Regions from separate parts of the Streptomyces sp. NPDC037013 genome, predicted to be linked through region 3. Evidence: predicted binding sites of a transcription regulator. Region 3 holds the regulator's gene; each other region holds the start of a gene.

Region 1 (9,459 bases), on a different contig from region 3:
CGAGAAGGACGGCGCGTACGTGCCGGCGAAGTTCCTGCGCGCCAGCGATCTCGGCGACGAGGGCGAGGGCGGCGACTGGAAGACGGCGGTGCTCGACGAGAACACCGGCCGCCCCGCCGTCCCGAACGGCTCGCTCGGCTTCCGCTGGACCGACTCCGGCAAGGGCAGGTGGAACCTTGAACTCGGCGCCATCGCGCCGCAGTTGTCCCTGTACGGCTCGGACGTGGCGACCGGCGTCGAGGTGCTGCTGCCCCGCTTCGACACGGAGGGCGGCACGCACGGCCAGGGCCGCGGCGAGGTGGTGCGGCGCGGCGTGCCCGCCACCCGGCTCGGCGGGCAGGACGGGCCGCTGGTCACCACGGTCTTCGATCTGCTGCTCGCCCAGTACGGGGTGGGGCGCGAGGGTCTGCCGGGCGCCTGGCCCGCCTCGTACGAGGACGGCACGCAGCCCGGCACGCCCGCCTGGCAGGAGGCCCACACCTCCGTGCCCGCCGCCAAGTGCGTCAAGATCGCCCGGGAGTTCGCGGCGACGGCGGAGAAGTCCCGCGGCCGCTGCATGATCCTCATGGGCGCGGGCACCAACCACTGGTTCCACTCGGAGACGATCTACCGGTCCTTCCTGGCGCTGCTCCAGCTCACCGGCTGCCAGGGCCGCAACGGCGGCGGCTGGGCACACTACGTCGGGCAGGAGAAGTGTCGCCCGGCGACCGGCTGGGCGACGCTCGCGAGCGCCAACGACTGGAGCAGGCCGCCGCGGCAGATGATCGGCGCCGCGTACTGGTTCCTCAACACCGACCAGTGGCGTTATGACAGGTTCGCCGCGGACGTGCTCTCCTCCCCGCTCGGCGAGGGCCGGTTCGCGGGGATGACGGGCGCCGACTGCCTCGCCCTGTCCACGCGCTCCGGCTGGATGCCCTCGTACCCGACCTTCGACCGCAACCCCCTCGATCTGGGCGAGATGCCCGGCGATCCGGTGGCGGGCGTCGTCGACGAACTCAAGGCGGGCACGCTCAAGTTCGCCTGCGAGGACCCGGACGCGCCGGAGAATTGGCCGCGCGTCCTGACGCTGTGGCGCGCCAACCTCCTCGGCTCGTCCGCGAAGGGCGCCGAGTACTTCACCAAGCACCTGCTCGGCACGCACTCCTCGCTGCGCGCCGAGGAGGCGGTGCCCGGCGAGCGCCCCTCGACGGTGACCTGGCGGGATCAGGCGCCCGAGGGCAAGCTCGACCTGCTCGTCTCGCTGGACTTCCGCCAGACGTCCTCCACGCTCCTCTCCGACGTGGTGCTGCCCGCGGCCACCTGGTACGAGAAGCACGACCTGTCGACCACCGACATGCACCCCTACGTGCACTCGTTCACGCCGGCCGTCGACCCGCCCTGGCAGGCCCGCACCGACTTCGACACCTTCCGCGCCATCGCCGACCGGCTCAGCGAACTGGCTGTGGACCACCTGGGCGTGCGCAAGGACGTCGTCGCCACCGCGCTCCAGCACGACACCCCGGGCGAGACCGCGCAGCCCGGCGGCGTGGTCCTGGACTGGCGCAAGGGCGAGTGCGAGCCGGTGCCGGGCAGGACGATGCCGAACCTGACGGTCGTGGAGCGCGACTACACCGCGATCGGCGCGAAGTTCGCCGCGCTCGGCCCGCTGGTGGAGAAGCTCGGGCTGCCGGTGAAGGGGATCTCGTTCAATCCCGACCATGAAGTCGACGAGTTGCGCGAGCGCAACGGCGTCGTGCGCGGCGGACCGGCCGACGGGCGCCCCGCCCTGGACACGGCGGTGAAGGCCGCCAACACGATCCTCGCGCTCTCCGGCACGACCAACGGCCGCCTGGCCACGCAGGGTTTCCACACCCTGGAGGCGCGCACCGGCCAGGAGATGGCGCACCTGGCCGCCGAGCACGAGGGCAAGCGCATCACGTACGCCGACACGCAGGCCGCGCCCGTCCCGGTGATCACCTCGCCGGAGTGGAGCGGCAGCGAGTCCGGCGGGCGCAGGTACACGGCGTTCACACTCAACACCGAGCACCTCAAGCCCTGGCACACGCTCACCGGGCGCCAGCACTTCTTCCTCGACCACGACTGGATGCACGAGCTGGGCGAGGCGATGCCCGTCTACCGGCCGCCGCTGGACATGAACCGGCTCTTCGGCGAGCCACGGCTCGGCCCGGACGGGGAGAAGGAGGTGACGGTCCGTTACCTCACCCCGCACAACAAGTGGTCGATCCACTCCGAGTACCAGGACAACCTCTTCATGCTCTCGCTCTCCCGCGGCGGCCAGTGCATCTGGATGGCACCGCAGGACGCGGACGCGATCGGCGTCAAGGACAACGACTGGATCGAGGCCGTCAACCGCAACGGCGTGGTGGTGGCCCGCGCGATCGTCTCGCACCGCATGCCGGCCGGCACGGTCTTCATGCACCACGCGCAGGAACGCACCGTGAACGTCCCCAAGGCGGAGGCCACCGGCAGACGCGGCGGCATCCACAACTCGCTGACCCGCCTCATCCTCAAGCCGTCCCATCTCATCGGCGGTTACGCGCAGTTGTCATGGGCGTTCAACTATCTCGGCCCGACGGGCAACCAGCGCGACGAGGTGACGGTCATCCGCCGTCGCGGCCAGGAGGTGCAGTACTGATGCCCCGAGGCGAAGCCACCGGCGGACGACGCGTCATGGCCCAGATCGCGATGGTCATGAACCTCGACAAGTGCATCGGGTGCCACACCTGCTCGGTCACCTGCAAGCAGGCGTGGACCAACCGCGACGGCATGGAGTACGTCTGGTTCAACAACGTCGAGACCCGGCCGGGACAGGGCTATCCGCGCCGCTACGAGGACCAGGAGAAGTGGCGCGGCGGCTGGGAGCTGAACAAGCGCGGCGACCTCAAGCTGAAGAACGGCGGCCGGATCAAGTCGCTCCTGGAGATCTTCTCCAACCCCAAGCTGCCGGAGATCAAGGACTACTACGAGCCCTGGACGTACGAGTACCGCAATCTCACCGACGCCCCGCTCGGCGACGACTACCCGGTGGCCGAGCCGCGCTCCCTGATCTCCGGCAAGCCCATGAAGATCGAGTGGTCGTCGAACTGGGACGACAACCTCGGCGGCACCACCGAGCACGGCCATCTGGACCCCATGGTCGCCAAGACCCGCCAACAGGCTGCCGACAAGGTGAAGTTCGCCTTCGAGCAGACCTTCATGTTCTATCTGCCGCGGATCTGCGAGCACTGCCTCAACCCGGCGTGCGTGGCGTCCTGCCCGTCCGGCGCGATGTACAAGCGGTCGGAGGACGGCATCGTCCTCGTCGACCAGGACCACTGCCGGGGCTGGCGCAAGTGCGTGACGGGCTGCCCGTACAAGAAGGTCTACTTCAACCACCGCACCGGCAAGGCCGAGAAGTGCACCATGTGCTACCCGCGAATCGAGGTGGGCCTGCCGACGGTCTGCTCCGAGACGTGCGTGGGTCGGCTGCGCTACCTCGGCGTGATCCTGTACGACCCGGACAAGGTGACGGCGGCGGCCTCCGAGCCCGACGAACACAGGCTCTACGAGGCGCAGTTGGGGGTCTTTCTCGACCCCGACGACCCGGAGGTGCGCCGCGACGCCGAGCGGTCCGGGATCACCCACGACTGGATCGAGGCGGCGCGCCGCTCCCCCGTGCACGCGCTGATCAGCACGTACAAGGTGGCGCTCCCCCTGCACCCGGAGTACCGCACCATGCCGATGGTCTGGTACATCCCGCCGCTCTCCCCGGTGGTGGATGCGCTCACCGAGACCGGCCACGACGGGGAGGACCTGGGCAATCTGTTCGGCGCCATCGACACGCTGCGCATCCCCCTCGAATACCTCGCGGAGATCTTCACGGCGGGCGACGTTGGCCCGGTGCGCGCCTCGCTGGAGAAGCTGGCGGCCATGCGGGCCCACATGCGGGCCATCAACCTCGGTGACCGGCCGGACGGTTCGGCCGCCGCCGCGGTGGGGATGTCGGGCCCCCAGATCGAGGAGATGTACCGGCTGCTGGCCATCGCCAAGTACGAGGACCGGTACGTCATCCCGACCGCGGCCGTCGCCGACGCCCAGCGCCTGGAGGAATCGGCGCTCCCGGACTCCTGCAGCCTCGACTACGAGGGCGGGCCCGGCATGGGCGACGACGGACCGTTCGGGCAGGACTCCGGCCGCAGACAGCTGCCGCTGGTCACCATCGAGAACTTCCACACGCTGCGGGCCCGGCAGACAGCCGACGAGGAGCCCAGCGCGGTCGAGAAGGCCCACGCCGCCAGGGAAGAGGACGACAAGTGACCCGCCACACCCTGCTCTACCAGGCCGCCGCGCTCTGCCTCGCCTACCCCGACGACGAGTTCCGCGAGCGGTTGCCGCTGCTGACCGCGGCCGCGCCCCCGGAGCTCGGCGGCTTCCTCGAGTACGCCGCGACCACCGGGCCCCGCGAACTCGCCGCGCACTACGTGCAGGTCTTCGACTTCAAGAACCGCCACAGCCTGTACCTGAGCTGGTGGCGGGAGGGCGACACCCGGCGGCGCGGCATGGCCCTGGTCCGCTTCAAGGAGGTCTACCGGGAACACGGCCTGGAATTCACCGGCGAGGAGCTGCCTGACTTCCTGCCCGCGGTCCTGGAGTTCTCCGCGCAGGCGGGGCCGGTGCTCCTCACCGAGCACCGCAGCGGTCTCGAACTGCTGCGGATCGCGCTCACCGACGTCGGCACGCCCTACGCGGCGGTCGTCGAGGCGGTGTGCGCGACGCTGCCGGGCCCCTCGCCCAAGGACCGCGCCGAGGCGCTGGCCCTGGCCCGCTCCGGGCCGCCGCGCGAGGACGTCGGCCTCCAACCCTTCGCACTCATCGGGGAGCGCCCGTCATGAAAACGCTGCTGTGGGGCGTGCTCCCCTACGTCGCCTTCGTCCTGCTCGTCGCCGGCATCGTCTGGCGCTACCGCTACGACAAGTTCGGCTGGACGACCCGTTCCTCCCAGGTCTACGAGTCGAAGCTGCTGAACATCGCGTCGCCGATGTTCCACTACGGCATCCTCTTCGTGCTCGTCGGCCATCTGATGGGCCTGTTCGTGCCGGAGTCGTGGACGGACGGCGTCGGCCTGAACGAGAGCACGTACCACAAGCTGTCGCTGTGGGGCGGCACGGCGGCGGGCGCCCTCGCGGTGCTCGGCATCCTGATGCTGCTCTACCGCCGCCGCACCAACGCGCCGGTATTCCGGGCGACCACCGTCAACGACAAGGTGATGTACGTCGTGCTGCTGGCGGCGATCGTCATGGGCATGTGGGCCAAGCTGACCAACTCCGGCCTGGAGGAGGGGTACAACTACCGCGAGTCGCTCGCCCCGTGGTCCCGCAGCCTGTTCACCCTCCAGCCCGACGTGGACCGCATGGTGGGCGTCCCGCTCACCTTCCAGATCCACGCCGTCATCGGCATGCTGCTCTTCGCGCTGCTGCCCTTCACCCGGCTGATCCACATGTTCAGCGCGCCGGTGCAGTACCTCTTCAGGCCGTACGTGGTCTACCGCAGCCGGGACCCGAAGCGGGTCGGGGCGCGGCCGGAGCGGCGGGGCTGGGAGCGGACGGGTTCGTGAGCCCGGCCGCTCCCCCGCCGTCTACTGCGTGCCGCCCTTGTTCCGGTCGTCCTCGTCCACGATCTCGGCGTCCACCACGCTCTCCTCGGCGCCGGCCTCCGTGGGCGGCTGCTCCGGGGCGCCCTCACCGGCGGCCGCGTACATGGCCTGGCCCATCTTCTGGCTCACCGCGGCCAACTTCTCGATGCCGGCGCGCAGGGCCTTCGTGTCGTCGGGCCGGTCCTTGAGGAGTTCCTTCAACTCGGCTGCTGCGGAACCCACTTCGTCTTTCGTCCCGGCGGGCACCTTGTCGCCGCTGTCCCGCAGGAACCGCTCCGTCTGGTAGACGAGCTGCTCCGCCTGGTTGCGGGTCTCCGCCGCCTCCCGGCGCCTGCGGTCCTCCTCCGCGTGCTCCTCGGCCTCCCGCACCATGCGGTTGATGTCGTCCTTGGGCAGCGCGGAGCCGCCGGTCACGGTCATGCGCTGCTCACGTCCGGTGGCCTCGTCCTTCGCCGAGACGTGCATGATGCCGTTGGCGTCGATGTCGAAGGTGACCTCGATCTTGGGGACGCCGCGCGGCGCGGGCGGCAGCCCGGTCAGGTCGAAGACGCCGAGCTTCTTGTTGTACGCGGCGATCTCCCGTTCGCCCTGGAAGACCTGGATGCCGACCGATGGCTGGTTGTCCTCGGCGGTGGAGAAGGTCTCCGAACGCCGGGTGGGGATGGTGGTGTTGCGCTCGATGAGCTTGGTCATGATGCCGCCCTTGGTCTCGATCCCGAGGGAGAGCGGCGTCACGTCGAGCAGCAGGACGTCCTTGACGTCGCCGCGGATCACCCCGGCCTGCAGGGCGGCGCCGAGCGCCACGACTTCGTCGGGGTTGACTCCTTTGTGCGGGTCCTTGCCGGTGAGTTCCCTGACCAGGTCCGTCACCGCGGGCATCCGCGTGGAGCCGCCCACCAGGATCACGTGGTCCACGGCGGAGAGCTTGACGCCCGCGTCCTTCACCGCTTGGTGGAAGGGTTCCTTGCAGCGGTCGAGCAAGTCAGCGGTGAGCTCCTGGAACTGAGCGCGCGTCATTTTCTCGGCGAGGTGCAGCGGGCCCTCCGCCGACGCCGTGATGTACGGCAGGTTGATGTCGGTCTCGCTCGACGAGGAGAGCTCGATCTTCGCCTTCTCGGCCGCTTCGCGCAGGCGCTGGAGCGCCATCTTGTCCTTGCCGAGGTCCACACCGTGCCCATTCTTGAACTGGCGCACCAGGTACTCGACGATCCGCTGGTCCCAGTCGTCGCCGCCGAGCCGGGTGTCCCCGTTGGTGGCCTTCACCTCGATGACCCCCTCGCCCATCTCCAGGAGCGAGACGTCGAAGGTGCCCCCGCCGAGGTCGAAGACGAGGACCGTCTCGTCCTCGCCCTTGTCGAGGCCGTACGCGAGGGCCGCCGCCGTCGGTTCGTTGATGATGCGCAGGACGTTGAGCCCGGCGATCTCACCGGCCTCCTTGGTGGCCTGGCGCTGGGTGTCGTCGAAGTACGCGGGGACCGTGACCACCGCGTCGGTGACGTCCTCGCCGAGGTAGGACTCGGCGTCGCGCTTGAGTTTCTGCAGGACGCGCGCGGACAGCTCCTGCGCGGTGAGGCGGGTGCCGTCCACGGAGCCCTCCTCCGGGAAGCGCCAACCGCCGTCGCCCATATGGCGTTTGACGGAGCGCGCGGTGCGCTCCACGTTGGTGACCGCCTGCCGCTTGGCGACCTCGCCCACCAGGACGTCGCCGTTCTTCGCGAACGCGACGACCGAGGGGGTGGTGCGCGCCCCCTCCGCGTTGGCGACGACGGTGGGCTCACCGCCCTCCAGTACGGCCACCACTGAGTTCGTCGTCCCGAGATCGATCCCGACCGCACGTGCCATGATCCAGTCCCTTCCGCCGCGAGCTCACGTCCCCCGTATCCAGGTCTACTCCGTTCTCCATCACAAAACTTGAGCGGGTTCTTGTCAATGCCGTACACGACAATGCCGCCACCCCGAAGGGGGTGACGGCAGCGTCAACGGGCGCTGGCTCAGGCCAGCTTGGCCGAAAGCGTGATGGTCGTGCCCGAGAGCGCCTGGCTCACCGGGCAGTTGGCCTTGGCGTCCTCGGCGGCCGAGACGAAGGCGGCCTCGTCGAGGCCCGGGACCTCACCCTCGACGGTGAGGTGGATGCCGGTGATGCCGGTGCCGGGCTGGAAGGTCACGTCGGCGGAGGTGGTGAGCCGGGTGGGCGGGGTGCCCGCGCCGGTCAGGCCGTGCGACAGCGCCATCGAGAAGCAGCTGGAGTGCGCGGCGGCGATCAGCTCCTCCGGGCTGGTCTTGCCGTTGGCCTCTTCGGCGCGCGACGGCCAGGACACCGCCTGCTCCCCGATGCCGGAGGAGTCGAAGGTGACGGTGCCCGAGCCCTCCGTCAGAGAGCCTTCCCAGACCGTGTGCGCGGAGCGCGTGGTTGCCACGATGCAGTTCCCTTCAATGCGGTTCCGTGAATCGGCGCGGTTCCGTGGTCGGAAGTCCCGCGGCCACCATCCGATCACACTCCGCGCCGGGCGCGGAGTACGCGACTGGTTCCGGGGCACTCGGAATCGCGTCACGCAAGACTGGAACGCGACCCCCGAGGAGTATGACCATGTCGTTCTACGGCAACCCGTCAGCGACTTCCGGTTCCCGCACGAACGGCCTCGCGGTGGCCGGACTCGTCTGCGGCATCGTCGGCGTGTTCTTCTTCAGCGTCGTGCTCGGACCGCTCGCGATCATCTTCGGCGCCGTCGCCCTGCGCCAGCACCGGGGCAGCGAGGGCATGGCGAAGGCGGCCCTGGTCCTGGGCATCGTGGACGTGATCCTCTTCATCGTGCTGCTGAGCGTCGCCGCGTCCGGCGGCTTCAGCTGGTACATCGGCGGCTGACCCGGCCCCGGGACGCGGCGCGGCTCACGAGAACGCCTTCACGCGCGCGAGCTCCTTGAGCGCGACCCGCGCCGCGGGCGTGCCGGCCGGCGTCTGCCAGTAGGGATGCGCGGCGATCAGCCGGGAGAGGCCGAGCAGCCGCCTCCGGTGCGCGGCCGTCCCGTCGACGGCCGCGGTGGCGAGCTGCCCGTACGTGACATACCAGGCTGTCTGGGCCTCCAGGAGGTCCGTGGGGAAGGCGTTGCGGTCCATTCCCAGATTAGAGCACCTGTTCGATTTTTTGGGCAAGGCGGCGGCTGGTGCGCGGAGCCCCTCGGGGTGAGAAACGGGCCGCGCCGGGTCAGCGGGGTGTTCGAGCAGGGGCCGCAGGTGCGCGTCGGCCGGATCCGAACACGTTGTGTGCGGCGGCGCGCCACAGAGGCCCCTGGGGTGCGGGAACGGGCCCGTGACGTGGGGCCTATGGCCGGAATGGCAACTGGGCAAGGCGCGGCCGCGGTGACACTTTGAGGCCCCTCGCGCAGGACAGCGAGGAGATCGTCTCAGGGGGTAGGCCCATGCGCATCAACTACTCGGACCGCGGTCCGTCGCCACTCGAACCGGAGAAGCCCGGCGCCGCCGGCGACCGGGACTCGACCTTCGGCTGGTGGGGTGCCTTCAGCATCCAGAAGTTCGTCAACCAGGCGACGCTCTACCACACGCACGAGGACGCCACCGGCTGGCTGGGGTACCTCCAGCAGTTCTACGACCGCAACTTCTGGTTCGCCGACGGCGGCGCGCAGGTGTGGGCGTACGAGGAGACGTACGACAACTGGCAGGACAGGTACGGCATGGACGCCGTCGTCGCCGTCTACCACTCCGGCCACGGCGGCATGGACGGCAACGGCGTCTTCTTCGCGCCGCTCGGTGCCGCCTGGGACGGCCGCAGCGACGCGGTCTCCAACCGGATGGCGCTCGGCAACGAGAA
Region 2 (9,459 bases), on a different contig from region 3:
GTAGCGGCCGAGCCCGCTCTCACGCGTGGCGGCGTCGGGGAAGAACCAGCGCATCATCGGGTCGTCGTCGAAGGCGCGTGCCAGAGCGTTGCCTATCGTCTCGGCGTCGTCGGGCGTCGCCGCACGCGGGGCGGCAAGGCCCGGCCTCTGAGGGTTCGTTGTCGACATGAGCGTCATTCTGCACGTGATGATCTTCGTCCCGGCGGGGAGGGTGGCGTCGACCCTCCCCGCTCCGCGCGCTACCCCGCCGCCTCCGCCTCCACGATCGAGGGGAACGTCTCCGTCGGCAGGATCCGGGTCAGCCGCAGCCCCGCCCCGGTGAGCAGCGCGGAGAACTCGTCCTCCGTCCGCTCCCGGCCGTCGATGACCGATGCCATCGCCAGGTCCAGGGTCTTGCCGACGTGGGGCGCGTTGCCGGTGGGCAGGACGCAGTCGACGATCACCAGGCGCGCGTCCGGCGCCATCGCCGCCCGGCAGTTGCGCAGGATCCGCAGACAGGCGTCGTCGGGCCAGTCGTGCAGGACGTGCTTGAGCACGTAGAGGTCGCCGCCGTCGGGGACCGAGGCGAAGAAGTCCCCCGACTCCGCCCGCCACCGGCCCCGCACCACGTCGTCCCCGGCCAGCACGTGGGTGCTCACGGCCGGCGCCTGGTCGTAGAGGACGCCCGTCAGGCCGGGCCGCTCGCGCAGGACCTCGCGCAGCAGCCCGCCCCGGCCTCCGCCGACGTCCACCACGGTGCCCTTCTCCGGGAAGGGGTACGTGCCGGCGACCACCACGTCGACCGGGCCCGAGAGCGAGCTCATGCCGTGGTCGAACAGCTCCCGCAGCGCGGGGTCCTCGGCCAGGTGGGCGAAGAAGGGCTTCCCGAAGAGCCGCTCGAAGGACGGGCCCGCCTTGCGCACCGTCTCCTCCAGGGCGGCCGAGGTCCGCTGGAACGACGGGTCGGTCAGCATGAGGACCGCCGCGTGCAGCGAGTACGGCACGTCCGTGCGCAGCGCATCCCCGACCGGCGTGAGGTGGAACGCTCCCGCGGCGTCCTCACGGAAGATGCCGCGCGTGGCGAGGTGGCGCAGGACGCGGCGCAGATGTCCGGGGTGCGTGCCGGTGGCCTCGGCCAGCTGGGCGGCGGTGCGCGGTCCCGCCGCCAGATGGTCGGCCATCCGGCAGCGCGCCGCCGTGCGCAGCGCCGCCGAGAAGAGGTGCCCCAACGCGTGCTCCACGAGCTGACCGACCACGTCCTGCCCGCCGTCGCCGCCGATCCCGGGTGTGTCGACCATGGATGCCCTCCGTGAGAGTCGGAGCGTCCACGGTCCCAACGGAACGGCCGCGAGGGAACGCCACCGGGAGGCCATCCCCCGGGATACGTGACCGGAAATGAGCCCTGGGCCCGCAGCCGGACCCCGGCCCCCTCCCCGCCCTCCGCTTCATCACGCCTGATCGCTCACAGCGAACACGGTTGGGGGAACAACGCGGCGCTCATGAGCATTGAGCCGGTATAGCTCAACTTGAATGCCGAAGGGGAGATCATGGCTGCTGAGTCCACCACGTACACGTCGCTCACCCTGCCGGTGCTGCCGCTCGACGACGAGGTCGTCCTGCCCGGCATGGTGGTGCCCTTCGATCTGTCCGACGCGGACGTGCGGGCCGCGGTCGAGGCCGCCCAGGCCGCCGCGCGCTCCAGTGGCGACAGCAAGCCGAAGGTGCTGCTTGTTCCGCGCATCGACGGGACGTACGCCGCGACCGGCGTCCTCGGCACCGTCGAGCAGGTCGGGCGCCTCTCCGACGGCGACCCCGGCGCCCTCATCCGCGGCCGTGACCGGGTGCGGATCGGCGCCGGCACGACCGGGCCCGGGGCGGCCCTGTGGGTCGAGGGCCAGCAGCTCGACGACGTCGTCCCCGAGCCGCTGCCCGGCCATGTGACCGAGCTCGTCAAGGAGTACAAGGCGCTCGCCACCAGCTGGCTGAAGAAGCGCGGCGCCTGGCAGGTCGTCGACCGCGTCACGCAGATCGACGACGTCTCCGCGCTCGCCGACAACTCCGGATACTCGCCGTTCCTCACCACCCAGCAGAAGATCGAACTCCTGGAGACCGAGGACGCGGTCGCCCGCCTGAAGCTCGCCACCGAGCAGCTGCGCGAGCACCTCGCCGAGCAGGACGTCGCCGAGTCCATCGCCAAGGACGTACAGGAGGGCGTGGACAAGCAGCAGCGCGAGTTCCTGCTCCGCCGCCAGCTCGACGCGGTCCGCAAGGAGCTGCGCGAGCTCAACGGCGACAGCAAGGACGCGGCCGAGGAGTCCGACGACTACCGCGCCCGCGTCGAGGCCGCCGACCTGCCGGAGAAGGTCCGCGAGGCCGCCCTCAAGGAGGTCGACAAGCTGGAGCGCGCCAGCGACCAGTCGCCCGAGGGCTCCTGGATCAGGACCTGGCTCGACACCGTCCTCGAACTGCCCTGGAACGAACGCACCGAGGACGCGTACGACATCAAGGGCGCCCAGGAGATCCTCGACGCCGAACACTCCGGGCTGCAGGACGTCAAGGAGCGCATCACCGAGTACCTCGCGGTGCGCAAGCGCCGCTCCGAGCGCGGCCTCGGGGTCGTCGGCGGGCGCCGCGGCGGCGCCGTGCTCGCCCTCGTCGGCCCGCCCGGCGTCGGCAAGACCTCGCTCGGCGAGTCCGTCGCGCACGCCATGGGCCGCAAGTTCGTGCGGGTCGCGCTCGGCGGCGTCCGCGACGAGGCGGAGATCCGCGGCCACCGCCGTACGTACGTGGGGGCGCTGCCCGGACGGATCGTGCGGGCCATCAAGGAGGCCGGATCGATGAACCCGGTCGTCCTCCTCGACGAGATCGACAAGGTGGGCTCGGACTTCCGGGGCGACCCGGCCGCCGCCCTCCTCGAAGTCCTCGACCCGGCGCAGAACCACACCTTCCGCGACCACTACCTGGAGGTCGAACTCGACCTGAGCGACGTGGTGTTCCTCGCCACGGCCAACGTCCTGGAAGCCATCCCGGAGGCGCTGCTCGACCGCATGGAGCTCGTCCGCCTCGACGGCTACACCGAGGACGAGAAGATCGTCATCGCCCGCGACCACCTGCTCCCGCGCCAGCTGGAGCGGGCGGGCCTGGAGAAGGACGAGGTCGCCCTCGACGAGAGCGCGCTGCGCAAGCTCGCCGGTGAGTACACGCGCGAAGCGGGCGTACGCAACCTCGAACGGTCCGTCGCGCGGCTGCTCCGCAAGGTGGCGGCCCAGCACGAACTGGGCGAGCGCGAACTGCCGTTCACCGTCACGGACGAGGACCTGCGGGGCCTGATCGGGCGCCCGCACCACGTGCCCGAGTCCGCCCAGGACCCGGCCGAGCGGCGCACGGCGGTGCCGGGCGTGGCGACCGGGCTCGCGGTCACCGGGGCCGGCGGCGACGTGCTGTTCGTGGAGGCGTCGCTCGCCGACCCGGAGACCGGCGCCTCCGGGCTCACGCTCACCGGCCAGCTCGGCGACGTCATGAAGGAGTCGGCGCAGATCGCGCTGAGCTTCCTGCGCTCGCACGGCGCCGAACTGGAGCTGCCCGTCGGCGACTTGAAGGACCGCGGCGTACACGTCCACTTCCCGGCGGGCGCCGTGCCGAAGGACGGGCCGAGCGCGGGCATCACGCTGACGACCGCCCTCGCCTCGCTGCTCAGCGGGCGGCTCGTCCGCACGGACGTGGCGATGACCGGTGAGGTCTCGCTGACCGGCCGGGTCCTGCCGATCGGTGGCGTCAAGCAGAAGCTGCTCGCCGCCCACCGGGCCGGCATCACCACGGTGATCATCCCGAAGCGCAACGAGGCGGACCTCGACGACGTCCCCGCCGAGGTCCTGGAGAAGCTCGACGTGCACGCGGTGACGGATGTCCGCCAGGTGCTCGAACTGGCCCTCACCGAGGCCGAGGTGAGGATCCCGGCCGCGGCGTAGCGGACAGGGGAACGGCGGCCGACCCGCACCGGGACGGCCGCCGTTCGCGTGCGCGGGGGGACCCGCTCAGCCGTTGGCGAGCGCCTGCACCCTGTCGTAGGCGCCGTTGAACTTGTTGTGGTCGCCGACCGTCGGTCCTGAGGACGTGTACTGCCACATCGTCTGGAAGTCCCAGCCGGCCGGGAGTTCGCCCGGACTCGTGTCGTAACGGGCGATCCACAGCGGGTTGCTCGCGCCGAAGCCGCCGTAGTTGCCGGTGCACTGCTTCCACCAGCTGGTGGCGGTGTAGATCACGGCGTCGCGGCCGGTGCGCGCCCGGTAGGTGTTCAGGAAGTCCGCGATCCAGCTGACCATCGCCGACTGGGACTTGCCGTAGCAGGCCGCGCCGTAGGGGTTCCACTCGATGTCCAGCGCGCCCGGCAGCGTCCTGCCGTCACGCGACCAGCCCCCGCCACTGCTCGCGAAGTAGTTGGCCTGGGTGGCACCGCTCGAGGTGTCGGGCGTCGCGAAGTGGTACGCGCCGCGGATCATGCCCACGTTGTAGGCGCCGTTGTACTGCTGCGCGAAGTAGGGGTTCTTGTACGAGGTGCTCTCGGTGGCCTTGACGTAGGCCCACTTCACCCCGCTGTTCCACAGGGTCGACCAGGCGACGTTGCCCTGGTGGCTGCTGACGTCGACGCCCTCGGTCTGCACGGCGTCACCGCCGCTGGGCAGACCGCCCTGGCCGTCGTGTTCGATGACGCCCTGGCCGAGGCGGGCGGAGCCGCGCGGCGGTACGTCGTCCGCACTGGCCGCCGTGGGGAGCGCCAGGAGGAGGGAGAGGGCGGAAAGGGCTGCGAGGAGGACCCCCGCCGGCGACAAGCGCGAGCGGCGGGCCGGTCCGGGTCTGTGCACGGGCATGGCGTGCCTCCGAAGGCCTCGGTGGTGCTCGGTGGGGACCTGTCGACATGCAGTGGTGTGAACATGTCACTTGAAAAGCTACGCACGTAGACCGCCGCCGGGGAAGGGGTCCAGGCTTCTGCCGTTGGTCCACTCCTGTGACGCCGCCATCGGGGCGGCACGGTCACGACCTTGCGAAATACTGGTCAGGCCGCTGTCGCCACGGCCGCGGCGCGAGAGCCTTCCGGCGACAACTTTCAGAATCGGGAAAGCGGGACATGGGTGCTGCAGAAGAGGGCGTGGAGCGCGGCGCGCAGGACGGCGTGGAACAGGGCGAGGACCGTGAGTTCCTCGCCCTGGAGCGGGAGTTGTCGCTGCTGATGCGCCGGGCGCGGGCCTCCTCGGGCGAGATGGCGCGACAGGTCCACCCCGATCTGGAGCCCGCCGCGTACGGGCTGCTCGTCTGCCTGGACGACTCCGGGCCGCGGCGGGCCACCGAGCTCGCGGCCTACATCGGTGTCGGCAAGGCGACGATGAGCCGCCAGCTGCGGGCGCTGGAGGAGCTCGGCCTGGTCTCCCGCGAACCCGACCCGGCCGACGGGCGGGCCTGGCTCATCCGGCTCACCCCGGACGGCCGCACCCGCTTCCGCACGGTACGGGCCGCGCGCCGCGCGCAGTACGTGCGCCGTCTCGCGGGCTGGGAGCGAACAGAGGTAGCCGAGCTGGCCCGCCTGCTCGGCCGACTGAACGAGGGCGCGGACGGCTGAGGGTGGGGGCGGCGGTCGGTCGGTGGGGTGGTGCGGCGGTCGGTCGGGTGGCGCCTCGTGCGGTCGGCCGGTCAGCCGGTCGGTCGGGTGGTGCCGTGCGGTCGGGTGGTCGGTGGTCGGGTGGTGCCGTGCGGTCGCCGGGGGCCGGCGGTGCTTCGGGGCGCTTAGGTCGCCGCATCCTTCGCGGGCGCCGGGTGCCCGGCGACCTTCCGTGCCGGCTCGACGGGTGGCTGAGCCCCGGCGCCGTACGGGCGGCACCGGCACCGTCCCCCTCACCACTCCGCGTACACGACCGCCGCGTCGTCGTGTCGTTTGCCGCGGGGGAAGGCGAGCCGGTCCGGGTCCGCGCGTTCCAATGCCCGCACCCGGTCGACCAGATGCTGCGGGCCCTGCTTGCGCAGCAGCGTCAGGCAGTCGGCCCAGTCACCCTCCCGGAACGTCTCGACCCACCGCCCGGCCCCGTCGGTGAGCGCCGCCACCGCGGTCACCTCCGCCCGCGGCAGCTCCCCGGTGACCGCGCGCTGGGCGGCCGTGGGGTCGGCCGCGGCCGTGAAGAAGCCGTCCTCCGCGTTGCGCAGGGCCTCGACCGCGGCACCGTACGCACGGGCCGCCACGTCCCGTTCGGCCGAGCCGCGCGGCAGGGCGCGCACCTGCTCGCGCAGGGCCTGCACGGCGGGCGGCAGTTCCGCCAGGCGCCGGTCGAGGATGGCGGTGACCTCGCCGTCCGGGCCCCCGATGAGGAGCGCCGAGTCGGACAGGACGAGGTGCTCGACGCGTTCGGCGTCCCACCGCACCAGCACCACCGTTGCCTGAGGCGTACGAGGGTGAGAAAGGTCACAGGTTGAACCATGGGCGTCGGCCGTACGCGTGATGGCCGCGGCCAGAACCTCAGCGAGCGTCATATCCCGCCGTGAAACGGACAGTTCGCCCAGGGCGCCGCCGAGCCGTGCGGTGAACCAGGGAACGGAATGCGGACAGCCCACCGTCCCCTCGGGTGGCGTCACGCCGTCCAGGAGGACCAGCGATCCGCCCTGTCCGGACGCGGGAAGCGAGACCGAGGCGTAGTCCTCGTTGGGGCGCGCGGGGTCACCGGGCTCGGTGGCGAGTTCGATACGCATCCGGCCAGTCTGCACGAGGGCTTCACAGGGGCGAAGGGAAGTCGTCCGGGGGAGGCGGAATGCCCCGTACCGGCGGCCCATGCGCCGGAATTCGACCGGAATGATCAACTCCGGCGGGGGTGTGGCGGCGCATCCTGCCAAAGCCTTTGAGCGACGTCCAACCGGCGCACCGCACGGGCCATTCGGCCGCCCCGCCGGGACTTGCCCGCCAACTCCCCGCCGATGTTCACTCCTTCGGGTGGCCAGGCAGGCGATGCACGACCGCCACTCACCGGCACTTGGAAGGGTCAGGAGCCGTACCGGGGGAGCGCTCGTGTTGACAGACCGTCACCCGGGCCCAAGGGCAGACGAAAACAGGAATGCGAGCACCGGTGCAGAAGATTCGGCCTGGGCGCAAAGGCAAGCAGAAGGCCCCGGAAGGGGCCACGCCGGGCGCGACCACTCCGACCGACCGTGCGCCGCAGCGCACGGCCACGGACCCCTCCCCGGGCGCGGGAGCGGGCGGGGCCACCACCTCCGGCGCTGCTGACGCCTCCGCGGCGCCGCCCGCCGCGCAGCCCTCCTCCGGCCCCTCCTCCGGCCCGGCAGCACCCGTTCCGGCGCCCCCGGTCAACAAGGCGCCCACCGCGCGCGTACGCAATCGGCTGATCATCGCCGTCGCCGTGGTGGCCGCCGCCGTCGCGGGCGCGGGCGCGCCCGCTGTCATCGCCGCCTCCGGACGGCTGAACGACACCCAGAGCCTCGTGACGCTCGCCGAGCAGACCCAGCAGGCGGTCTCCCTCGGCCACTCACTCGCCGACGAGCGGGACGAGGTCACCTCGTTCATCGCCTCCGGCCGCCCCCAGGGCAAGGGGCTCTCCGAGAGCCGCAGCGCCCGCGTGGACCGGCAGATCGACGAGCTCCGCGACGCCGACGCGCCCGCCGCGCTCCGCGACGACCTCGCGGACATCGCCGCCGTCCGCCGAGCGGCGCTCACCGGCAAGAGCACCGCTCTCGAAGCCCATGAGGCGTACAGCAAGGTCATCGCCGAGCTCCACGGGCTCACCCGCGACCTGGCCGAGCGGCTGCCCCCCGAGGCGAACGACGGCGCCCTCGCCCTCGCCGACCTCGACCACGCCGTCGAGCAGGCCGCCGCCGCCCGCGGCCTCCTCCTCGCCGCGCTCGCCCTGCCCCGCTCCGCCGACGGCACCACCACCCTCGACCCGGTCACCGGCCTCCCGGCCAACGGCACCGAGGAGTCCCCGGCCGAGACCAGGCGCCGCGACGAGCTCAGCACCGCCGCCCAGCAGGCCCGCGTCCGCGAGCTCGCCGCCCTCGCCGACTTCCGGGACGCGGCGGGCGACCCCGCCCGCGCCACGTACGAGTCGACCGTGACCGGCGCCGAGGTCACCGCCGCGGAGAAGTACCTCAAGAGCCTCACCGACCGGCCCACGCTCTCCGCCGCCGAGCAGCGCTACGACAGGAAGAAGGTCGACGCCGCGCTCTCCGCCCGCATCGAGACGATGCGCGGCGCCGAGTCCGCGCTCGGCGTCGAGCGCACCAAGCAGCTCGCCGCGCTGCGCGACGACGACGTCACGGCCCTGGAGATCCGGATCGCCCTCGTCGGCGTCTGCCTGCTCGTCGCGGTCGGCGTCGCCATGGGCGCGGCCCGCTCGCTGACCCGCCCGCTCGCCGTCCTGCGGCTCGGCTCGGCCCGCCTCGCCACCGAGCCCGCGCCGCAGGAGCCGATCCGCTTCACCGGCCGCGACGACGAGTTCGCGCAGGTCGTCCGCTCCGTCAACGCGCTGCACGGCCACGCCGCCGCCCTCACCGAGCGGCTCGCCACCCTCGAATCGGACCGCAAGCACCTCATCGGGCAGCGGCAGTCCATGGCCGACGAGCGCGCGGCGCTGCGCGAGGAGCTCGCCGAGGCCTCCGCGCACCTGGACCGGGTCCGCCGGTCCATCCACGGCACCTTCGTCAACCTCGCCCTGCGCACCCTCGGCCTGGTCGAGCGCCAGCTCGCCGTCATCGAGAACCTGGAGGACCGCGAGCAGGACCCGGACCGGCTCGCCACCCTCTTCAAACTCGACCACCTGGCCACGGTCATGCGCCGGCACAGCGAGAACCTCCTCGTCCTCGCCGGTGCCGAACACGGCCACCAGCACCCCGGTGCCGTCCCGCTCGTCGACGTGGTGCGCGCGGCCGTCTCCGAGATCGAGCGGTACGAACGCGTCCGCATCGCCACGCTGCCGCCGCACGCCCACGTCGCCGGGTTCGCCGCGGACGACATCAGCCACCTCACCGCCGAACTCCTGGAGAACGCCACCTCGTTCTCGCCGCCCGACGCGGCCGTCGAGGTGTCCGGCTGGCTCCTGGAGAACGGCGAGGTCATGCTCTCCGTCCAGGACGAGGGCATCGGAGTCGCCCAGGACCGGATGCGCGAGCTCAACGCCCGCCTCGCGGACTTCGACCCGGACGACGCGTACGACCAGGAGAGCGGGGACGGGCTCGGCCTCGGCCTCTACGTCGTCGCGCGGCTCGCGGCGCGGCACGGGGCCCGCGTGCGGCTGCGGGAGCAGAAGCAGGGCGGGGTCGCCGCGGTCGTGGTGCTGCCGTCCGGCATCCTGGCCCAGGCGCCGTCCGTGCCGGGGGCGCCCACCGGCGTGGGCACGACACCCCGCCCCGGCGACACCGGTCTCGTCCACCTGCCCGGCTCGGAGGCCGAGGCCAACTCCAACGTCATCCCGGGACGCGTGGCGGCCGCCG
Region 3 (9,459 bases):
CATCGCGGTCTCCTCACGTTCCTCAAGCGGTCCCAGGGCGCCAGCATAGCGTTCATCTTCAACTCATTGCAACGCGCCGGGTGGCCTACGTTGCGTTAGAACCCCAACCGTTGCAACGAATTGACTGGGTTGACCTGCGCATACGCGCTCCTGGCGCAACGAACTCATTGCCGACTCAAGAAACGCAACGTAGCTTTTCCGTCATCGGAAAGCAGCGATCCCAAGGAGAACGTCATGCAGAAGTTCGACACCCCCGCCCCCGTCTCCGCCGTCCTCGACATCCCCGCGGGACGCATCCAGCTCATCGCCGCCGACCGGACCGACACCAAGGTCGAGGTCCGGCCCGCCGACGCCTCGAACGGCAAGGACGTCAAGGCGGCCGAGCGCATCGGGGTCGAGTACGCCGACGGTGTCCTGCGCGTCGTGGCCGCACCCCCGAAGAACCGGGTCCTCGGCAGCAGCTCCGGTTCGGTCGAGATAACCGTCCAGCTGCCCGCCGGCTCCCGGGTCGAGGCGAAGGCGGCCGCCGGTGAACTCCGGGGCGTGGGACGGCTCGGCGACGTCGCCTTCGAGGGCGCGCAGGGCTCGGTCAAGCTCGACGAGGCCGCGGCCGTCCGCCTCACCCTCCTCGCCGGTGACGTCGAGGTCGGCCGGCTGGGCGGCCCCGCGGAGGTCGGCGTCCAGAAGGGCGACATCCGCGTCGCCGAGGCCCGTGGCGGCGCCGTCGACCTGCGTACCGAGGCCGGCGACATCTCGGTCGGCGCCGCCCGCGGGGTCTCCGCCGTCCTGGACGCGGGCACCGCCTACGGCCGTATCCACAACGCGCTGAAGAACACCGAGGGCGCCGACGCGGGCCTGACCATCCGCGCGACCACCTTGTACGGCGACATCACCGCCCGCAGCCTCTGAGCCCTACCTCTGAGCCCAACCTCTGACCCCAGCCGTTGGCCCAGAACACCACAGGCCGGTCCCGCCCGAAGGCGGAACCGGCCTGAACGGCGTGCGGCGGTACGAATCCGCCGCGGTACGGGGACTACTTGGCGGGCTCGGGCTCCGGCTCGTCCACGGACTCGGCCTCACCGGCCGGGTCGACCGGCGTCTTCACGGAGTCGAGCAGCAGCTGCGCGACGTCCACGACCTGGAGGGACTCCTTGGCCTGGCCGTCGTTCTTCTTGCCGTTGACGGAGTCGGTGAGCATCACCAGGCAGAACGGGCAGGCGGTCGACACGATGTCGGGGTTGAGGCCGAGCGCCTCGTCGACCCGCTCCGTGTTGATGCGCTTGCCGATGCGCTCCTCCATCCACATGCGCGCGCCACCGGCGCCGCAGCAGAAGCCGCGCTCCTTGTGGCGGTGCATCTCCTGCTGGCGCAGGCCCGGCACCTTGTCCATGATCTCGCGCGGGGGCGTGTAGATCTTGTTGTGGCGGCCCAGGTAGCAGGGGTCGTGGTAGGTGATCAGACCCTCGACCGGCGTCACCGGGATCAGCTTGCCCTCGTCGATGAGGTGCTGGAGCAGCTGGGTGTGGTGGATGACCTCGTAGTCGCCGCCGAGCTGCGGGTACTCGTTGCCGAGCGTGTTGAGGCAGTGCGGGCAGGTCGCGACGATCTTCTTCGCGGTCTTGGGCTTCCGCGACTCGGGCGTGACCTTGCCGTCGTCGTCGAGCTCCTCGCCGAACGCCATGTTCAGCGCCATCACGTTCTCCTGGCCGAGCTGCTGGAAGAGCGGCTCGTTGCCCAGGCGGCGGGCGGAGTCACCGGTGCACTTCTCGTCGCCGCCCATGATCGCGAACTTGACGCCCGCCATGTGGAGCAGCTCGGCGAAGGCCTTGGTGGTCTTCTTCGCCCGGTCCTCCAGGGCGCCGGCGCAGCCGACCCAGTACAGGTACTCGACCTCGGTGAGGTCCTCGATGTCCTTGCCGACGACCGGCACCTCGAAGTCGAGCTCCTTGAGCCACTCCAGGCGCTGCTTCTTCGCCAGGCCCCAGGGGTTGCCCTTCTTCTCCAGGTTCTTGAGCATCGTGCCCGCCTCGGACGGGAACGCGCTCTCGATCATCACCTGGTAGCGGCGCATGTCGACGATGTGGTCGATGTGCTCGATGTCGACCGGGCACTGCTCGACGCAGGCGCCGCAGGTGGTGCAGGACCACAGGACGTCGGGGTCGATGACGCCGTTCTCCTCGTGCGTGCCGATGAGCGGGCGCTCGGCCTCCGCGAGGGCGGCCGCGGGCACGTCCTTCAGCTGCTCCTCGGTGGCCTTCTCCTCGCCCTCCATCGTCTTGCCGCCGCCCGCGAGCAGGTACGGGGCCTTGGCGTGCGCGTGGTCGCGCAGCGACATGATGAGGAGCTTGGGGGAGAGCGGCTTGCCGGTGTTCCAGGCGGGGCACTGCGACTGGCAGCGGCCGCACTCGGTGCAGGTGGAGAAGTCGAGGATGCCCTTCCAGCTGAACTGCTCGACCTGGGAGACGCCGAAGACGGCGTCCTCGGCCGGGTCCTCCCAGTCGATCGGCTTGCCGCCGGAGGTCATCGGCTGCAGCTCGCCCAGCGTGGTCCCGCCGTCCGCCTCGCGCTTGAACCAGATGTTCGGGAAGGCGAGGAAGCGGTGCCAGGCGACACCCATGTTGGTGTTGAGGGCGACGACGATCATCCAGATGAACGAGGTCGCGATCTTCAGCCCGGCGAAGAAGTACGTGAGGTTCTGCAGGGTGGAGAGGTCCATCCCCTCGAACCAGGAGACCACCGGGTACGAGATGAAGAACGAGGCCTCGTAGCCGTCGACGTGGTGCTGGGCACCCTCCAGGGCGTGCAGCGTGAAGATGCAGACGCCGACGATGAGGATGACGGTCTCGACGAAGTACGCCTGGCCGGTCTTGGAGCCCGCGAAGCGGGACTTGCGCCCCGGCTTGCCGGGCTTGCTCAGCTGCCGGATGACGATCAGCGCGAGGATGCCGACGACGGTCATCGTGCCGATGAACTCGACGAAGACGTTGTACGGCGCCCAGTCGCCGATGACCGGCAGGATCCAGTCGGCCTTGAAGAGCTGGCCGAAGGCGTTCACGATCGTCAGCAGCAGCGTGTAGAAGCCCACCGCCACGAACCAGTGCGCGAAGCCGACGACACCCCACTTGTTCATGCGCGTGTGGCCGAGGAACTCCTTGACCACGGTGACGGTGCGCTGGAAGGGGTTGTCGGTCCTGAGTCCGGCGGGCACGGGCTGGCCGAGGCGCACGAACTTGTAGATCTGCACGATGGCACGGCCGAACAGCGCGACGCCGACCGCGATTAGGACCAGCGACACGATGATCGCGGCGAGTTGCATTTGGGGGCTCCTCGGGCCTGCGAGGCGAACTATTACTAAGCGGTAACTTATGCAGTCCGTCTGAGACTACCCACTTACTCAGCCGCACTGTAGCCAGCACGGCGGTGATCTGCGTCGCTCAGGCAACCCTTCACGCGTACAGGTGCCGGGGGCTCATGGGGGCGCGGGGAACTGCGCGACCAGCCACGACGCGCCCGCAGCCGCACCGTCACCCCCGGGAGGGGTCCCGACCTGCGCGTAAGTGCCGGATAAGAGTTGAGTCCCCCCGACTCACATCTGTTGACGCCAGCGCAGCGCTCATGCATCCTTGAGTCAGTTCCACTCAAGAAGTCACTGGAGGCATCGAAATGGCACGTGCGGTCGGCATCGACCTGGGCACGACTAACTCCGTCGTCAGCGTTCTCGAAGGCGGCGAGCCCACCGTCATCACCAACGCCGAGGGTGCCAGGACCACGCCGTCCGTCGTCGCCTTCGCGAAGAACGGTGAAGTGCTGGTCGGCGAGGTGGCCAAGCGCCAGGCGGTCACCAACGTCGACAGGACCATCCGGTCGGTCAAGCGCCACATGGGCACCGACTGGAAGGTGGACATCGACGACAAGGGATTCAACCCCCAGCAGATCTCGGCGTTCATCCTGCAGAAGCTGAAGCGCGACGCCGAGGCGTACCTGGGCGAGAAGGTGGCCGACGCGGTCATCACCGTCCCGGCGTACTTCAATGACTCGGAGCGCCAGGCCACCAAGGAGGCCGGCGAGATCGCGGGCCTGAACGTCCTGCGCATCGTCAACGAGCCCACCGCCGCCGCCCTCGCCTACGGCCTGGACAAGGACGACCAGACCATTCTGGTCTTCGACCTCGGTGGCGGCACCTTCGACGTCTCGCTCCTCGAGATCGGCGACGGCGTCGTCGAGGTGAAGGCGACGAACGGCGACAACCACCTCGGTGGTGACGACTGGGACCAGCGCGTCGTCGACTACCTGGTCAAGCAGTTCAACAACGGCCACGGCGTGGACCTCTCCAAGGACAAGATGGCGCTCCAGCGCCTGCGCGAGGCGGCCGAGAAGGCCAAGATCGAGCTGTCCTCCTCCACGGAGACCACGATCAACCTGCCCTACATCACGGCGTCCGCCGAGGGCCCGCTGCACCTGGACGAGAAGCTCACGCGCGCCCAGTTCCAGCAGCTCACGTCCGACCTCCTGGAGCGCTGCAAGACGCCGTTCCACAACGTCATCAAGGACGCGGGCATCCAGCTCTCCGAGATCGACCACGTCGTTCTCGTCGGTGGCTCCACCCGCATGCCCGCCGTCGCCGAGCTCGTCAAGGAGCTCACCGGCGGCAAGGACGCCAACAAGGGCGTGAACCCGGACGAGGTCGTCGCCATCGGCGCCTCGCTCCAGGCCGGTGTCCTCAAGGGTGAGGTCAAGGACGTCCTGCTCCTCGACGTGACCCCGCTGTCCCTCGGCATCGAGACCAAGGGCGGCATCATGACCAAGCTCATCGAGCGGAACACCACGATTCCGACGAAGCGCTCCGAGATCTTCACGACGGCCGAGGACAACCAGCCTTCGGTCCAGATCCAGGTCTACCAGGGCGAGCGCGAGATCGCGGCGTACAACAAGAAGCTCGGCATGTTCGAGCTCACGGGCCTGCCCCCGGCCCCGCGCGGCGTCCCGCAGATCGAGGTCTCCTTCGACATCGACGCCAACGGCATCATGCACGTGACCGCGAAGGACCTGGGCACGGGCAAGGAGCAGAAGATGACCGTCACCGGTGGCTCCTCGCTGCCGAAGGACGAGGTCGACCGCATGCGCCAGGAGGCCGAGAAGTACGCGGACGAGGACCACGCCCGCCGCGAGGCCGCCGAGTCCCGCAACCAGGGCGAGCAGCTCGTCTACCAGACGGAGAAGTTCCTCAAGGACAACGAGGACAAGGTTCCGGCCGACGTGAAGACCGAGGTCGAGACCGCCGTCGGCGAGCTGAAGGAGAAGCTCAAGGGCGACGACACGGCCGAGATCCGTACGGCCACGGAGAAGGTCGCCGCCGTCTCGCAGAAGCTGGGCCAGGCCATGTACGCCGACGCCCAGGCCGCCGGCGCGGGTGCCGAGGGCGCTGCCCCCGGCCCGGACGCCGACGCCAAGGCCGACGACGACGTCGTCGACGCCGAGATCGTGGACGACGAGAAGCCCGGTGACGCGAAGGGTGGCGCTGCCTGATGACCGAGGAGACCCCGGGTTTCGGCGAGAACGCCGAGAACACCGACGTCCCCTCTGGCGCCACCCCTGATGACGCGGCGCCGAAGGCCGCCGAGCCCTCCACCGAGGAGGGCCCGGCGGCCCCGGCCGGGGACGCGGAAAGCAAGACGTCCGCCCAGGACTCGAACGTGACGGGCCTGACCGCCCAGCTGGACCAGGTGCGCACCGCGCTCGACGAGCGCACCGCGGACCTCCAGCGGCTGCAGGCCGAGTACCAGAACTACCGCCGTCGGGTGGAGCGGGACAAGGTGACGGTGAAGGAGATCGCCTCGGCGAACCTCCTCTCCGAGCTCCTCCCCACCCTCGACGACATCGGCCGCGCCCGTGACCACGGTGAGCTGGTGGGCGGCTTCAAGTCGGTGGCCGAGTCCCTCGAGACGGTCGTCGCCAAGCTGGGCCTCCAGCAGTTCGGCAAGGAGGGCGAGCCCTTCGACCCGACGATCCACGAGGCCCTGATGCACAGCTACGCACCGGACGTCACCGAGACGACGTGCGTCGCGATCCTGCAGCCGGGGTATCGCATCGGCGAGCGCACCATCCGCCCCGCGCGGGTGGCCGTCGCCGAGCCGCAGCCCGGCGCGCAGACGGTCAAGGGCGAGACGGCAGAGGCGGACGCCGGGCCGGCCGAGCCGACGGACAAGGACAGCGGTGGCCCGGACGAGGGCTGACGTTGCACTGACGAGCGACTACCGGAAGGGGGTGCGTCGGGGATGAGCACCAAGGACTTCATCGAGAAGGACTACTACAAGGTCCTCGGCGTCCCCAAGGACGCCACCGAAGCCGAGATCAAGAAGGCGTACCGGAAGCTCGCCCGCGAGAACCACCCGGACGCCAACAAGGGCAACACCAAGGCGGAGGAGCGCTTCAAGGAGATCTCCGAGGCGAACGACGTCCTCGGCGACCCCAAGAAGCGCAAGGAGTACGACGAAGCGCGTGCTCTCTTCGGCAACGGAGGATTCCGGCAAGGCCCCGGAGGCGGCGGCGGCTCGTTCAACTTCGACCTGGGCGACCTCTTCGGAGGCGGCGCCCCGGGTGGCGGTGGAGCGGCCGGCGGCGGCTTCGGGGGCGGTCTCGGTGACGTCTTCGGGGGCCTGTTCAACCGCGGCGGCGCGGGTGCCGGTTCCGGCACGCGTACGCAGCCGAGGCGCGGCCAGGACATCGAGTCCGAGGTCACGCTGAGTTTCACGGAGGCGGTGGACGGTGCCACGGTGCCGCTGCGCATGTCCTCCCAGGCCGCCTGCAAGGCGTGTTCCGGCACCGGCGACAAGAACGGCACACCGCGCGTGTGCCCGACCTGCGTCGGCACCGGGCAGGTCTCGCGGGGCGGCGGCGGAGGGTTCTCCCTCACCGACCCGTGCATGGACTGCAAGGGCCGCGGGCTGATCGCCCAGGACCCCTGCGAGGTCTGCGGCGGCAGCGGCCGCGCCAAGTCGTCCCGGACGATGCAGGTGCGGATCCCGGCCGGCGTCTCGGACGGGCAGCGCATCCGCCTGCGCGGCAAGGGCGCTCCCGGCGAGCGCGGCGGCCCGGCCGGCGACCTGTACGTGGTCGTGCACGTCGACGCCCACCCGGTCTTCGGCCGCAAGGGCGACAACCTCACGGTCACGGTGCCCGTCACGTATCCCGAGGCGGCGCTCGGCGGCGAGGTGAAGGTGCCCACCCTGGGCGGCCCTCCGGTCACCCTGAAGCTCCCCGCCGGCACCCCCAACGGCCGTACGATGCGGGCCCGCGGAAAGGGCGCGGTCCGCAAGGACGGCACCCGGGGCGACCTCCTCGTGACGGTCGAGGTCGCGGTTCCGACGTCGCTCAGCGACGGGGCGAAGGAAGCGCTGGAGTCCTACCGCAAGGCGACCGCGGACGATGACCCGCGGGCAGATCTGTTCCAGGCCGCGAAGGGAGCATGAGATGGACGGCCGTCGTCGACAGTCCGGTTTCAGTAGGGCGTACCAACTCACCGACGAGACGCCGGTGTACGTCATCTCGGTCGCCGCACAGCTGAGCGGCCTGCACCCCCAGACCCTGCGGCAGTACGACCGCCTGGGCCTGGTCTCCCCGGACCGCACCGCCGGCCGCGGCCGCCGTTACTCCGCCCGCGACATCGAACTGCTGCGCACCGTGCAGCAGTTGTCGCAGGAGGAGGGCATCAACCTCGCCGGCATCAAGCGCATCATCGAGCTGGAGAACCAGGTCGCCGCGCTCCAGTCCCGCGTCGCGGAACTCTCCGCGGCCGTGGAGGGTGCCGCCGCCGCCATGCAGCAGCGTGAGGCGGCGGTGCACGCCTCGTACCGCCGTGACCTCGTCCCCTACCAGGACGTGCAGCAGGCGAGCGCGCTGGTGGTGTGGCGTCCCAAGCGGGCGACGGAGCAGTAGTTTCCGCGGTCCGAGCGGGCTGAGTACGCTGAAGCGGGGCCGGGAGGTGGCAACCTCCCGGCCCCGCTCTGATGTGGACCGACCGCTCAAACGGGGAAGTTGATCTGACCATGGCCATGGTGGGGCTGTTCTGGATCGCCGAGGGCGATGTATACGTGGGCGCGAAACCCAGCGGGCTCGCCCCAGGGGTGCGCCTGACGCAGGAGGGCGTGGTGGCCCTCGGCGACAAACAGTCCGGCATGTGGCCGTGGGAGGACGTACGGGCGCTGACCGTCGACGACGTCCCGGTGAAGTCCCTGAAACGGCACGTGGGCGTCGCGTTCGACCTGGTCCTCACGGTCGGACTCGGCGGCGGCGACGAGGCACCGACGATGACGGTCCGCCTCACGGGCCCCGAGGACGCCGACGGCGCCGACACGGAACTGACGGCATACACGGCCGCGGCGGTCGGCTACTCCCGCACGGAGTACGACCTCTCCCGCGAACTCCTCTCCCGCCTCACACAGGGCGCGGGCACACTCCTCACCACGCTCTCCGCGATGGCGGAATGGGGCCGCCGCCACGAGGGCGGCTCCCCACGGGCGGCGGAACGGGAGGCTTTGTTGCGGGAGTGGTTGGAGGGCTGAGCCCGCCCCCTGAGAGCGCCCCGGGCACGGCTACGGGGGAGCAGCCGGCCCGGGACGCTCAGGGGAAGCGAGGGCCCGCATGGTGTCGACAGGCGGGACCGCTCGCAGACGGCGGGGAGTGCACTCGGCACGCCCATCCGTCGCCCTCCACTCTGCGCCGGGGCGGGCGGGGGCGGAAGCGTCATCTTGTTGCGGTGCAGTGAGCTGAGGAGGGCGCGGAACGGGGCGAATGCGGATGTTATGACCTATCGGGGTGGGTCATCCGGTTCGGTCGAGGATGCCGGACCGGCCGATCAGATACCCGAGTTGGGCGCGGCTGTGGCTGCCGAGGGTGGCGGCGAGTTTGGCGATGTGGACGCGGGCGGTGCGGATGTTCATGCCGAGCCGGTCGGCGATCTCGGCGTCGGTCAGCCCTTCGACGAGGAGGCCGGCGATGGCGTGTTGGCGGCTGGTGACGCCGTTCTCGGAGGGTTCGGGTGCGGCTTGCGGCCACATGGGGGTGGCGAGCCCCCACAGCCGCCAGAAGGTGGTGGCGAAGTACTCGACGAGGGCCGGATGGCGCAGTTCGAGGGCGACGCTGCGGTCCTTGCTCGCGGGGATGAAGGCGACGGTCCTGTCGAAGACGAAGAGCCGGTCGGTGACCTCGTCGAGGGTGCGGGCCTCGGTGTCTCCGTCGAGCTGCTCGAAGTAGGCGAGCACGGGCAGAGAATGGCGCGATGTGTGCTGGTAGAGGGTGCGCATACGGCATCCCCGGGTGAGGATCGCCTGGTCCCGGGGGAAGACTTCGGCCAAGGTCTCCGGCGGCCGCGTCCCACCGGGCTGTACGGCGAGGAACTCCTCCGTGACCTCGCTCATGGCCCGGTCGATCGCCGAGTTGATGCGGTCGAGGCCGTCCAGG

What was found. Region 3 encodes HspR, which represses chaperone genes until heat shock. Its sites were predicted from a motif close to TTGAGNNNNNNNNNCTCAA; they were not measured.
Region 1: the regulator HspR is predicted to act here: its motif matches at 7,544-7,562, upstream of dnaK (molecular chaperone DnaK).
Region 2: the regulator HspR is predicted to act here: its motif matches at 1,486-1,504, upstream of lon (endopeptidase La).

The regions. Positions count from the first base shown of each region.
Region 1 is NZ_JBVJRV010000001.1:202,335-211,793, reverse strand. It holds gene ACZ7DY_RS00950 (nitrate reductase subunit alpha) at 1-2,635, shown strand, start outside; gene narH (nitrate reductase subunit beta) at 2,635-4,296, shown strand; gene narJ (nitrate reductase molybdenum cofactor assembly chaperone) at 4,293-4,871, shown strand; gene narI (respiratory nitrate reductase subunit gamma) at 4,868-5,593, shown strand; gene dnaK (molecular chaperone DnaK) at 5,615-7,474, opposite strand; gene ACZ7DY_RS00925 (OsmC family protein) at 7,624-8,049, opposite strand; gene ACZ7DY_RS00920 (DUF4190 domain-containing protein) at 8,220-8,495, shown strand; gene ACZ7DY_RS00915 (hypothetical protein) at 8,520-8,747, opposite strand; gene ACZ7DY_RS00910 (DUF6345 domain-containing protein) at 9,050-9,459, shown strand, end outside.
Region 2 is NZ_JBVJRV010000002.1:903,330-912,788, forward strand. It holds gene ACZ7DY_RS09130 (GNAT family N-acetyltransferase) at 1-177, opposite strand, end outside; gene ACZ7DY_RS09135 (methyltransferase) at 240-1,277, opposite strand; gene lon (endopeptidase La) at 1,527-3,947, shown strand; gene ACZ7DY_RS09145 (lysozyme) at 4,014-4,847, opposite strand; gene ACZ7DY_RS09150 (MarR family winged helix-turn-helix transcriptional regulator) at 5,105-5,593, shown strand; gene ACZ7DY_RS09155 (hypothetical protein) at 5,866-6,711, opposite strand; gene ACZ7DY_RS09160 (sensor histidine kinase) at 7,071-9,459, shown strand, end outside.
Region 3 is NZ_JBVJRV010000006.1:413,857-423,315, forward strand. It holds gene ACZ7DY_RS24130 (GbsR/MarR family transcriptional regulator) at 1-3, opposite strand, end outside; gene ACZ7DY_RS24135 (DUF4097 family beta strand repeat-containing protein) at 235-909, shown strand; gene ACZ7DY_RS24140 ((Fe-S)-binding protein) at 1,034-3,316, opposite strand; gene dnaK (molecular chaperone DnaK) at 3,664-5,526, shown strand; gene grpE (nucleotide exchange factor GrpE) at 5,526-6,233, shown strand; gene dnaJ (molecular chaperone DnaJ) at 6,276-7,469, shown strand; gene ACZ7DY_RS24160 (heat shock protein transcriptional repressor HspR) at 7,471-7,935, shown strand; gene ACZ7DY_RS24165 (hypothetical protein) at 8,046-8,561, shown strand; gene ACZ7DY_RS24170 (helix-turn-helix transcriptional regulator) at 8,820-9,459, opposite strand, start outside.